DNA from 3 places in the Cytobacillus gottheilii genome. Region 2 is predicted to be linked to each of the others. Evidence: predicted binding sites of a transcription regulator. Region 2 holds the regulator's gene; each other region holds the start of a gene.

Region 1 (4,283 bases), 1.1 Mb from region 2:
ATTTGGACCTGACTTTGCCTTCCTGCCCCGGAGTGAATTATTAACCTATGAAGAGATTGACCGTCTTGCGAGAATATTTGTTGATCTTGGGGTAGAAAAAATAAGGTTAACTGGCGGGGAGCCGCTTATGAGGAAGGATCTTCCTGTTCTTGTGGGAATGCTTTCAAAAATTGAAGGGCTAAACGATATTGGGCTGACAACTAATGCCGTTTTGCTGCCGAAATATGCAGAGTCTTTAAAGAATGCAGGACTTAAGAGAGTAAATATCAGTCTGGATAGCCTGAAGGACGAACTTTTTGGAGAAATCAATGGCCGGGGAGTAGGAATAAAACCCGTCTTAAAAGGGATAACTTCTGCAAAAGAAGCCGGATTAGGTGTAAAAATCAATATGGTTGTAAAAAAAGGCTTAAACGACGAAGAAATTGTACCTATGGCAAAGTTTTGTAAGGAAGAGGGACTTCAGCTTCGCTTTATTGAATACATGGATGTTGGAAGCACAAATGGCTGGAAAATGGACGATGTTGTGACCAAACAAGAAATATATAATCTTCTAAGTGAACATTTCTTATTGGATCCAGTTGATCCGGATTATTTTGGCGAAGTAGCGAAACGCTATCGTTATAAAGATAAAAATGTGGATGTAGGTTTTATTACTTCTGTATCTGAATCATTCTGTTCAAGCTGCACACGCTCAAGATTATCTGCGAATGGACAGATTTTTACTTGTTTATTTAATGGCAATGGCCACGACCTGAAGGAATTCATGAGAGCTGGTGCCAGTGATGAAGAAATACGCCAGCGCATTATTTCTATCTGGGATGGACGAAAAGATAGATATTCCGATGAAAGAACGGCGGAAACTGCAGCTAATCGCAAAAAAATAGAAATGTCCTATATCGGCGGATAGACGGCAATAAGACTGAAGATAATGTAATAAGAAAAGAGGGGATTCCATCAATGGAAATCCCCTCACTTTTTATTATGAATATCTTGGAAATAAAATATTGTTTTCAAGGTGAATATGCATAAATGTCTGTTCCTCTAGTTTTTCAAGACGTTTGTAAACAAGCCGATATGTTCCGCAAGCATCATGAGGAGGCGTGAAGTTGGATGTAACTGAGCGTAGCTCCGCTAAAATCTGACCAACCTCTTTATGTTCGTCTATTAAGGATTGCAACTGATCTGCAGGATTTCCTTCGTTTTGTTCCAGTTGAATAAGAATAGGAAAGACTTCTTGCTCTTCCTTTTCCGTGTGTTCAAGCAATTCTTTTTTTAATGCGTAAAATAGCTCATAGACTCTTTTTAATTCAGGTTTACGATCTCCATGCACACGGGAAACTTTTGTTACATAAGGGCTTAGTGCCGGAAGCTCCTCCTTTAGCTCAGCATGATAATATTCCTGAATATGCTGAATTAATTGCTCAGAGCTCGAATTTGTCCAAATATCAGGCTGATCCTGTTTGTTTTGCTCGTTTTGTACAGATTCATGTAATTCACTCATCAGCTGCTGCAGTGATATTGCTTTATTCTCAACTGCATGTAGTAAGGAATTGTTGCCTCCGCAGCAAAAATCGATCTGATAGCGTTTAAAAATATCACTTGTCCTTGGGTATTCATTCACAATTTCTTTTACAATGCTTTCTTCATTTAATACAATCATTTGTGTATCCTCCTTGATATGGGGTATTTTTAGTTTACTAATCCTTTCAATTGGATTTAGTGATTTATATCACATAAAATGAAAAAGTTTATGATCCTTCCTATAAAGAAGGGAAAAGTGTGAGTTAAATCATGATGTTCACTCAATAAGAGATTTATAATAGTAATTAGAATGGAAATGCTACAGATGTTTAGTACATAGGAGTTGATCATTTTGCTGGACAAAAGAAACCCAATCAAAATTGCTGAGGCTATTTCGAGGGTAATGAAATATGAGAAAAAAGGTGAAACAGAATATAGTTCTATTTATACAAGTAATGGAAGATATTTAGCTGATGATATAAAGGCTACACACGATGTACCGCACTTTGATCGCGCACCATATGATGGCTTTGCTGTCCGCTCAGTGGATACTGCTCAAGCATCACAGAGCAATGAAATAGTATTTGAAGTTATTGATCATATTGGTGCTGGTCATGTTACAAACAAGGTACCAGCAGCTTTTGAAGCGGTTCGGATTATGACAGGTGCCCAAATGCCCGAAGGCTGTGATGCAGTCTTAATGCTTGAACTATCCAAATCATTCGAAAAAGATGGTAAGACTTATATGTCCACCAAGCGTAAATTAAAAACAGGTGAAAATGTGTCCTTTAAAGGGGAAGATGCTAAAACGGGAGAAGTATTAATTCATAAAGGGACCTTAATTAATCCCGGTATACAAGCTGTGCTGGCTACTTTTGGATATGCACAAGTACCCGTTGCAAAAAAACCTGCAATTGCCTTATTTGCAACAGGCTCTGAGTTATTAGAGGTAGAAGATGACCTTGAACCTGGAAAAATCCGCAATAGCAATGCACTAATGATTACCGCTCAAATTGAAAGAGCAGGCGGGAATGCCTCGTATTTAGGCAAGCTGCCGGATGACTTTGATACATGTTTTACTGCTGTAGAGAATGCCTTGCACGAGAGTGATTTCCTTATTACAACAGGCGGAGTATCAGTCGGTGATTTTGATTACTTGCCCGCTATTTATGAGAAACTTGGAGCTGAGGTATTGTTCAATAAAGTCGCAATGAGACCTGGCAGTGTAACAACTGTCGCCCAACTGGATGGAAAACTTCTGTTTGGGCTTTCTGGCAACCCTTCCGCCTGCTATGTTGGGTTTGAATTATTTGTGCGTCCGATTATTCGTACATTTTTGTTTTCTAAAAAAGCTCATTTAAGACGTGAGAAGGCTATTTTAACAGCCGATTTCCCAAAAGCTAATCCATTCACCCGCTTTGTCAGGGCGATTTTAAGTGTGGAAGATGGCAAGCTTGTCGCTGCACCAAGCGGTATGGATAAATCTAATATCGTTATGAGCCTTGCTGGAGCAAATGCCTTAATGATTCTGCCTGGTGGCAGCAGGGGCTACATGAGCGGAGATGAAGTAGACGTCCTCATGCTTGAAGAATTTACTGGCAGCGAGTGGCCATGGTAAAAAAAAAACCTTTTATTTTTCAAATCGTTGGATATCAAAATAGCGGAAAGACGACTCTCATAGAGCAAGTAATTCGCCGTCTTAAAGCGAATGGAAAAAGAACAGTTGTCATCAAACATCATGGCCATGGAGGAAAGCCTTCCTTAGATGAAGATAAGGATTCATTCAGGCATGTAAAAGCTGGAGCAGCAGCTGCTCTTGTTGAAGGAGACGGAAGGCTGATTCTTCATGCAGAAAAGCAGGAATGGTCCCTGGATGAGAAAATTGCCATGGCGACTTGTCTCAATCCAGACCTCATATTACTTGAGGGACATAAATATGAAGAGTTTCCGAAGGCAGTACTAATCCGCAAGGTCGATGATCTCCAGCTGCTCCATGAGCTGTCAAACATAATGGTACCATTTTATTGGGATAAACAATTGCAATTGAATGGTTTTTATATAAAAGATCAAGCTGGTGTGGAATGGCTAGTATCGTATTTATTAAAGAAAATAGAGGATGGTAAAACGGAGCTTTGATCATTGAGCTCCGTTTTTCTATTTAATTGTAAAAGCATCTAACCACTATTAACGGATTTAATTACATTCTGCTTTATCTGACGGATATGTGATATACAGCACTTAGCTTCATTCCGTAATCGTTTATGATAACGAGACAGGGGGGAGATACGGAATGAAATTATTTTTACCAAAACAGCATGGAGCGTGGGCGATGCTCATAATTCCATTTTGGCTTGGTGTTGCAGCAGCCGGAGATTCTGATTGGAGAATGCTTCTGCTATTTGCAGGATGGTTTTTCTTATATTTAGGGACATATCCATTTCTATTGCTGTTTAAAAGAAAAAAGAAAAAAGAGCATATGGTTTGGGCAGCTGTTTATTTTACTAGTGCATTTCTCTTGCTGATCATACCTGTAGTTCAAGAACCAAAGCTTGTTTGGCTAGGTATTTTCTTTATTCCGTTTATGCTATTAAATATGTATTTTTCATCCAAAAATCAAGACAGGGCATTTTTAAATGATCTATGTGCCATCATGATTTTTTCTCTTTCTGGGCTGGCAGGTTCTATATTAATCAATGGGTATGTGAGAGATTTAAGTATATTAATCACTATATGTACGCTGCTTTTCTTTACGGGCAGCACGT
Region 2 (4,283 bases):
CATTACATCCATTCGTTCTAATTGTTTACGGCGGCTCTGTGCTCTTTTAGTCGTAGAGGCACGTGCAAGGTTCCGCTGAATAAAGTCCTGTAGCTTTGAGATCTCTTCCTGCTGCTTTTCATACTGCTTCATATCACGTTCAAAATCTGCAGCTTTCTGATCTAAGTAGCGGCTGTAGTTTCCGGTAAACTTTTTGATCTGATGACGGGAGATTTCGTAAACCTGCGTAACAACCTTGTCAAGGAAGTACCGGTCATGCGAAACAATTAAAATAGCTCCTTCATAGCTCTGCAGGTAAAATTCGAGCCATGAAAGGGTCTCGATGTCCAAATGGTTTGTTGGCTCATCAAGAATGAGCAGATCAGGTTTTGTTAAGAGCAGCTTACCGAGTGCAAGCCGTGTTTTCTGTCCGCCACTTAAAGATGATATTTTCGCATCATATCCTATGGTGTGAAAGTTCAGGCCGTGTAAAATCGAGCGGATATCTGCTTCATACTGGTAGCCGCCATTCTCTTTAAAGCTGACCTGAAGGCGATCATACTCTTTTAAAATGCGATTATACATTTCTTCATTGCTCATTGCGTTAGGATCAGACATTTTCTCTTCCAATGAACGCAATTCTTTTTCTTGCTGCTGTAATGAAGCAAAAACAGTCAGCATTTCATCCCAAATTGTCAGTTCAGATTCAAGTCCTGTATTTTGCGCCAAATAGCCGATTTCTACTTCCTTTGGCTTCATGATTTCCCCGCTGTCATAAGAAATATGGCCAGCGATTATTTTTAATAAAGTCGATTTGCCTGCCCCGTTTCGTCCAACGAGCGCAATGCGGTCTCTTGTTTGCACTTCCATTTTTATATTCGTTAAAATTGGATCAGCACCAAAGCTTTTATTGAGCTGATTAACTTGTAATAGTATCATGATTTTCACCTCTGCAATATAAGACAAGTGTATCGTATTCCGCTTAGGTTCGGCAATAAACCGACGTTATTTGAAGAAATTTGCAAATAAATATGTGAATATCAATACAAACTATACACAAATGCACCTAAAATAGTGTATGATTCTGTTGTGAGGTGTTAGTATATGGGAGATTTAACGCATTTTAATGAAGAAGGCAGAGCTAAGATGGTTGATATTGGCGAAAAAGCCGAAACCGTTCGCACAGCTATTGCCCATTCAAGTATAAAAGTAAATGAGGTCATATACGACAAGATTACGTCTAACAGTATGAAAAAAGGAGACGTATTAGCCGTTGCACAAGTTGCCGGAATTATGGCAAGTAAAAAAACATCTGACATTATTCCAATGTGCCACCCAATCATGCTTACAAGTGTGGACATTTCTTTTGAATGGAAGCTGACAGATTCTGATCATATTCTGCAAATTACGGCTACTGCCAAAACAAAAGGAAGCACAGGTGTTGAAATGGAAGCGTTAACAGCTGCTTCAGCTTGTGCGCTGACTGTATATGATATGTGCAAGGCCGTCGATAAAGGGATGATCATAGGGGAAACCTACTTACTAGAAAAAACAGGCGGCAAAAATGGGGATTTTAAAAGAACGGAGTAGGACGGAGAATACGGAGGTACAATGATGTCAACAGAACAAACCAAAATTCCGCAGGCTACTGCAAAGCGATTACCGCTGTATTATCGATTTTTAAAAAATCTGCATGCATCAGGTAAGCTTCGGGTTTCGTCTGCGGAATTAAGTGATGCTGTAAAAGTTGATTCTGCCACGATCAGAAGGGATTTTTCTTACTTTGGAGCACTTGGAAAAAAAGGCTATGGCTACAATGTGAATTATCTGCTGTCCTTCTTTAGAAAAACGCTCGACCAAGATGAAGTAACAAAGGTTGGTTTAATTGGTGTTGGTAATCTGGGGACTGCTTTATTAAACTATAACTTCTTAAAAAACAACAATACAAAAATTGAAGTGGGCTTTGATGTTTCGCCCGATAAAGTTAATCAAAAAATTGGGGATGTATCCGTTTATCATATGGACGATCTTGAGAAGGTCATTGAAGAAAATGACATCCAAGTTGTGATCTTAACTGTACCTTCACAGCATGCCCAAACGATTACAGATAGAATTTCACAAAGCACAGTAAAAGGAATTTTAAACTTTACTCCTGCTAGATTAACTGTGCCTCCAGCAATCAGGGTTCACCATATCGACTTAGCCGTGGAATTGCAATCATTAATTTATTTCTTAAAACATTACCCGGCAGATATGTAGGAGATCCCTCTAGGAAAGCATGTCTTATTCAAAATAAAAATGAGCCCTAATAAAGGCTCATTTTTTGTTTTCAAGATTTTTAAGCTTAAAGTGGAAGCTGATCATTTTGAGGCCAGCTCCAATGTCAAAGGTAGCAATGATAATGAGAAGGTTTGTTATGAATCCCCACTCTCCGTTTTGCTGAAGACTTTGAATAGCGATGTAGACAAATAGTATTCCAAGGATCAAATAAATGATGCCTGAAAACAGAGGAGTTCTTCTCATAGTACCCCTCCAAAAAATGCGGCCACTTGTTCCATTTCCTCCAGCCATTTTTCGATTTCTTCCATATTAAGCTGCATGACGACTACAAGAGAATTCATGGCCACGTGAGCAAAGATCGGCACAAGGATCCGCTTTGTTTTTACATATAGAAAGGCAAACGTGAACCCCATCGCTGAATAGAGAAGCAGATGTTCAAATTCAGTATGTGCTGCCGCGAAGATGACAGAGCTAAGGAGCGCTGATATGAAAAAATTGAAGCGTTTATGCAGGCTGCCGAAAATAATCTTCCGGAAAATGATTTCCTCCAAAATCGGTCCAATAATCGACACAACAATGATAACAATTGAAGACGTTTCAATGATACTCATGATTTGCTGTGTGTTCTCTGACCCCATTTCAATGCCAATCATATATTCAATATTTGCAGCAACAGATTGTGCAATCAGTGCTAAAAACACCCCGCCAATGGCCCAGGCGATCGATTTTACAACGGATGATTGCTCAGATAAACTACGCTCCACTTTCATATCCTTTCGCAGCAGGAAAAGAATGATGATGAGCGCTAGCGAAAAGCTAATCACAAGCCAAGAAGACACGGCCGTCCCTTCATCCATTCGAGTGCCAGTTATAAGCTCACTTCCAAATACCATAAGCGGCAAGCCGACAATGGAGGAAAGCTGCATGGCAATATACACAATTAAAATAATCCAGTATTCTTTTTTCAAATGATGATCTCCCTTATGACATAGAATCAAGCAAATGCTCTTTTAACCATTTTACTCATAAAGAGGAGCTTCTTTCAAATAGAAGGATACCTTGAACAGCCTTTATGCATAAAAAGAATGGGAATGTATATAATGAAGAGGTTGCCAGAAATGGATCTCTCTGGACTCTGGCGCAGGCAATAATAGACTTCCTTTTTAAGACTAAAATTTTTTATGAAAAATACAGCATCATGCTTGCAAATAAAAGTCAGAACTATTAATATAATAAATGTGTTAGCACTCAAGTCGATAGAGTGCTAATAAATAAATCACTACATAATGATTGAGGAGGTTGTTTCACTTGTTAAAGCCACTAGGTGATCGAATTATTATCGAGCTTGTTGAAACTGAAGAAAAAACTGCAAGCGGTATCGTGCTTCCAGACTCTGCAAAGGAAAAGCCGCAGGAAGGCAAAGTCGTAGCGGTTGGTACTGGACGCGTGCTTGAAAATGGTGAGCGTGTTGCATTGGAAGTTGCTGATGGCGACCGCATTATCTTCTCAAAATATGCTGGAACTGAAGTTAAATACGAAGGCAAAGAATATTTAATTCTGCGTGAAAACGATATTCTTGCAGTAATCGGATAAATCAAAAATAGACTTAGACTTATATTACTTTAAAATCTTTGAGGAGGTTATTACAAATGGCAAAAGAGATTAAATTCAGTGAAGAAGCTCGCCGCTCTATGCTGCGCGGGGTTGATACACTTGCAGATGCAGTAAAAGTAACTCTTGGACCAAAAGGACGCAACGTGGTTCTTGAGAAAAAATTCGGTTCTCCGTTAATTACAAATGACGGTGTGACAATCGCGAAAGAAATCGAACTTGAAGATGCATTCGAAAACATGGGTGCAAAACTTGTTGCAGAAGTAGCAAGCAAAACAAATGATGTTGCTGGTGACGGTACTACAACTGCAACGGTTCTTGCTCAAGCAATGATCCGCGAAGGTCTTAAAAACGTAACAGCTGGTGCAAACCCAATGGGGATCCGCAAAGGAATGGAAAAAGCGGTTCTTACA
Region 3 (4,283 bases), 1.6 Mb from region 2:
GCCATTACGTATTCTTTAACAAGCGAAGCAAAAGCAAGCCAGTTTGCTCTTGAAGTCCGCGAGCCTCTGCCGCTTGCAATGCCAATGAGCGAAGAGCGCAGTGTATTACGATTAAGCTTAGTTCCTCAGCTTCTTGAGGTATTAAAATATAATTCAGCTCGTCAAAATGACAGCCTGGCTGTTTATGAAATAGGTTCGGTCTTTTTATCAAACGGAAAAGATCAGCTTCCGGAAGAAAAAGAGCATGTGGCAGGTGCTGTAACAGGATTATGGGTAAACCACCCATGGCAAGGCGAGAAAAAGCCTGTTGATTTCTACGTGTTAAAAGGAATTGTGGAAGCACTAGTTGACAAGCTTGGAATTAACGATCGCATTGAATTCCGTCAATCTGAAAGAGATGGCCTGCATCCGGGCAGAACAGCTGAAGTGCTGATTGACGGCAAGGCTTGCGGTTATATTGGTCAAGTTCATCCGATCGTTGAGAAGGAACTTGATTTAAAAGCTACTTATGTTTTTGAATTATCTCTAGAGTCGCTCCTTGCTGAAACAGCAGCGCTTGTATACGAAGCGATCCCTAGATTCCCTTCCATTACAAGAGATATCGCCTTAGTAGCGGATCAGGAAGTGTCATCAGGACATTTACAATCCATTATTAAGGAAGCAGGCGGCAGCCTGTTAAAAGAAGTATCTGTTTTTGACCTTTATGAAGGAGAGCGGATGGAAGCAGGGAAGAAGTCCCTTGCATTCTCATTAAAATACTTTGATCCTGAAAAAACATTAACAGATGAAGAAGTGGTTAAAGCACATACTAAGGTGCTAGAGGCACTGGAAGAAAAAGCTGGTGCAGTCCTAAGGGGTTAATTCAGTTATTTAAAAAAGCCAAGAATGCGATGTCGGCATTCTTGGCTTTTTATAATGGTGGTGAATTTCCGCTTAAAGATTTTTAACGGTGTCATCGGTTTTCTTCTTTTCATCTTCACTTTGGCTATGATCCTCGAGCATCCCTTTCGTAGAGCTTTTAAACTCTTTCAATGTTTGGCCCATGGCCCGGCCGATTTCAGGGAGTTTCTTCGGACCAAAAATGATTAGCGCAAGTACTAAAACTAAAATTAATCCTGGAATTCCAATGTTTGTTAACATTTAAAACACTTCCTTACTTTTAATTGGTTTACAGGTTCCCGCTGTTCTGCTGAAAAAGGCAGGAAGGATAAGCTATCTATCAAAATGAATGATTTTCCTATCAAATGAAATGAACTTCCTATCAAACAAAAGCATTTTCCTATCAAAATAGTTGCATTTCCAATCAAATTCGAGCATTTTCCTATCAAATGGCACATATCACTACCGCTTATCCCAAGAAGGAGCCATACTGTTTCATTTTTTTACAGCGTACACATTCCTCTTCCACATGGGAGGCTGAAGTAAACGCAGCATGACAGGAAGAACACTTCTTTTGATAGAGGTGGTGTATACGAGTGCTGGCTCTCTGAATATTATCTGTTATAGTGATTGCTTTTTCCTGGCAAATATCAGCACAGAGCATACAGCCTGTGCAAGTTTTGGCCGAGATGGTAAGCTCAGTCTCTGAAAAATGAAAACAGTTCTTTCGGCAAAGCATTTCACATGCTTTACATAAGGTGCATTTTGACTCATCCAGCTCGATCTCTTTAAATTGATACTCCTTAAAATAATGGGCAAGCTCCAAATTCTGATGATTAAAACGCCATTTTGCTGGTGCCATTTGTCTGACTGTTGTAGCTGCTCCTTTTTTCCAAAAAGAAAAGACTTCACGCCGTGTCATTTTTTCTTCTTGCTTTTGTAATTCGAATTGTATCATTAACGCTTCTTCATTTAGCTGTGCTAACTTGCTGTTGATTTCTTTGAGAAATCTCTTCCACTCTTCGCTAAGTTCTTTATTGTGAAAGTAAACAGATGTCACTCCTGTTTGATAATATCCAAGCATTTCTTTTATTGAGGGAGGTTTCTCCTCTGCAATGAATACATGCTCTATTATGCGTCTTTTTGGATAAAAACCCTCTACAGCCTGGACAGGGCATTCTGCAATGCAATCGCCGCATTCAGTGCATTGATTTGGCTGGATAATTGGTTTTCCATCTTTTAAAACAATGGCGTTCATCTCGCAGGAATCCAAACACTTTGTGCAGCTTGAAAAAGGACTTTGATAGCGGCTGCACGTTTTTAAAATTTGGAACTCATAATCCAAACTTTCCATCCACCGATCGAATAAACCCATCAAAGCCGCTCCTTTCCTTTTTATCACAAACATGATTTGTGATTTATTTCACAATCAGATTCATGACTATATTATAAATCATGAAACTTGGGAGTGATATATCTTCTATGCACGAAAATTTACTCTTTTTTTTGTACGATAAGCCAATGAATTTTTACGGTGTTGTGACATCCATTGTGAATAGGCGTTTATTCTTATAAGATGAAGGTAATAGATATTTCGAGTTTAGAAAGGAATTGAATATAATGGAAATAAGTTTTTCAGTTCCAGACTATTTGCAAAGATTATTAGTCTCCTCGCAAAAGCGAATGGAAGGGATCGCCCAGGAGTTAGCAGACATTTTATCAATCCCCATTCTGATCGCTGATCCTCTTCTAAATCAAATCGTGTCTATCTGGGATAAAGAAGGTACAAAAATTGAATACATTGAAACAGCAATAAATGGTCTAAATCAAGAAGTTCAGGAACCTGTATCATGTGTTATATCTGCAGCAGAAGAGCTTATTAAAGGGGTATGTATGGAAATTCATGTCGATGGGCGTGTTCGGGGATATGTGATTGCGGTGAATGATAAAAGCAGATTTCCTCTTGAACTAAGTGAAATCCTCCAATTTGCATCAACGCTTTGCTCCATGGAAATTCAAAATACATTAACGATGAAACAGGAAAAACAAAAGCTGCGGGAAGTTTTTCTATATGACCTCTTATATGGAAATATTAAAAAAAGAGAAGATATTATTTCGTACGGTCAGATTTGGGGGTGGGATTTTCAGCAGGCCCATACTGCGGTCGTTTTCTCCTTAAAAGATTTTGACTATTTTTCAGATGACCGGCATTTAATAGATTTGCTGTTCTATATGATTGAAAAAGCCATGCTTGATCGCAGGCAAAGACCGATCTCTATCAGGAAACGAGGCGAAATTATCCTCATATATCCGTCATCCCCTGAAGGAGGAACAGATCATCATTCAGAGATAAAAGAGTTTGTTTCCTTAATCATGTATTTGTCTAAATCCCATCATCTAAGTGTAAGAATTGCTGCAGGGATCGGAAGGAGAAGAATGCTGCCGGAAGAAATTCACCGCAGCTACCAGGAGGCAAAGGTGGCGTATGAACTGGGATTGCTATTGAATATTTCCGTTCCGTTTTTTAGCAGCCTTGGTCTGGAGAGAATCTTATATAATCACGATTTACATGATTTAAAAGAGTACTATGAACATACACTGGGAGAGCTGGAAAAATATGATCTGGAGCATGAAAGTGATTTAATGAGCTCTTTAAGTATATTTGCTGCCAATCAATTTGATCTGACAAAAACAGCTGAAGGAATGTATGTGCACCGCAATACGTTAAGGTACCGTTTTAAAAAGATCGAAGAAATACTTGGTGAAAAGCTGGATGATATGAATATAAGGCTAAATATTATCGCCGCCTTAAAAATTAAGCAGCTTGGAAAAATCTAAAGATTGAGGTGTACAGCATGAAAATCTTCCGAAATGCTTGCCCGCGTAATTGCTATGCCTCCTGCAGCATGCTTTCTTATGTGAATAATGGGAAGCTTGTAAAGGTGGCTGGAGATGATCAGCATGGCTATACGAAAGGAAACCTATGTGCAAAAGGATATGCTTTTACACAGTATGTAACTCATCCTAATCGGCTAAAATATCCGATTATGCAGTCACCGCGGAGCTCTGGAAACTGGAAAAGAATATCGTGGGAGCAGGCATATACTATAATTGCTGACAAGATCATTGAATTGAATGAGCGCTATGGATCGAATTTAGCAAGCGGCTATAATAAGTTTTCAGGCAATATTGGGCTGATGCATTATGCAGCTGAAGCTATGTTTAATAGTATAGGGCCGCATACAAAACCAAAAGGAAACCTCTGTCTGACAACTGGAAATGATGCGCTTAAGGAAAGGTTCAAGCAATTCGAACAAAGCAGCCCTGAAGATATGGCAGCTGCAGATTTAATCGTGATCTGGGGAGCGAATCCCGCTGTCACAAATATTCCGCAAATGAAGTAT

The links. Region 2 encodes Rex, which represses fermentation and respiration genes when NADH is low (regulators of the CRP and FNR family bind a similar motif). Its sites were predicted from a motif close to TTGTGAAATATTTCACAA; they were not measured.
Region 1: ric (iron-sulfur cluster repair di-iron protein) is a predicted target of Rex. The motif match lies at 1,718-1,735, and genes of this name have one in related genera.
Region 3: J1899_RS16605 (4Fe-4S dicluster domain-containing protein) is a predicted target of Rex. The motif match lies at 2,291-2,308, and genes of this name have one in related genera.

The regions. Positions count from the first base shown of each region.
Region 1 covers NZ_CP071709.1:1,500,251-1,504,533, forward strand. The annotation lists gene moaA (GTP 3',8-cyclase MoaA) at 1-907, shown strand, start outside; gene ric (iron-sulfur cluster repair di-iron protein) at 980-1,660, opposite strand; gene J1899_RS07385 (molybdopterin molybdotransferase MoeA) at 1,874-3,139, shown strand; gene mobB (molybdopterin-guanine dinucleotide biosynthesis protein B) at 3,133-3,657, shown strand; gene J1899_RS07395 (YwiC-like family protein) at 3,812-4,283, shown strand, end outside.
Region 2 covers NZ_CP071709.1:395,605-399,887, forward strand. The annotation lists gene J1899_RS02110 (ABC-F family ATP-binding cassette domain-containing protein) at 1-918, opposite strand, end outside; gene moaC (cyclic pyranopterin monophosphate synthase MoaC) at 1,084-1,569, shown strand; gene J1899_RS02120 (redox-sensing transcriptional repressor Rex) at 1,594-2,238, shown strand; gene J1899_RS02125 (YdiK family protein) at 2,296-2,502, opposite strand; gene J1899_RS02130 (CPBP family intramembrane glutamic endopeptidase) at 2,499-3,227, opposite strand; gene groES (co-chaperone GroES) at 3,568-3,852, shown strand; gene groL (chaperonin GroEL) at 3,909-4,283, shown strand, end outside.
Region 3 covers NZ_CP071709.1:3,354,299-3,358,581, reverse strand. The annotation lists gene pheT (phenylalanine--tRNA ligase subunit beta) at 1-861, shown strand, start outside; gene J1899_RS16610 (twin-arginine translocase TatA/TatE family subunit) at 934-1,140, opposite strand; gene J1899_RS16605 (4Fe-4S dicluster domain-containing protein) at 1,349-2,254, opposite strand; gene J1899_RS16600 (PucR family transcriptional regulator) at 2,500-3,717, shown strand; gene J1899_RS16595 (molybdopterin-dependent oxidoreductase) at 3,735-4,283, shown strand, end outside.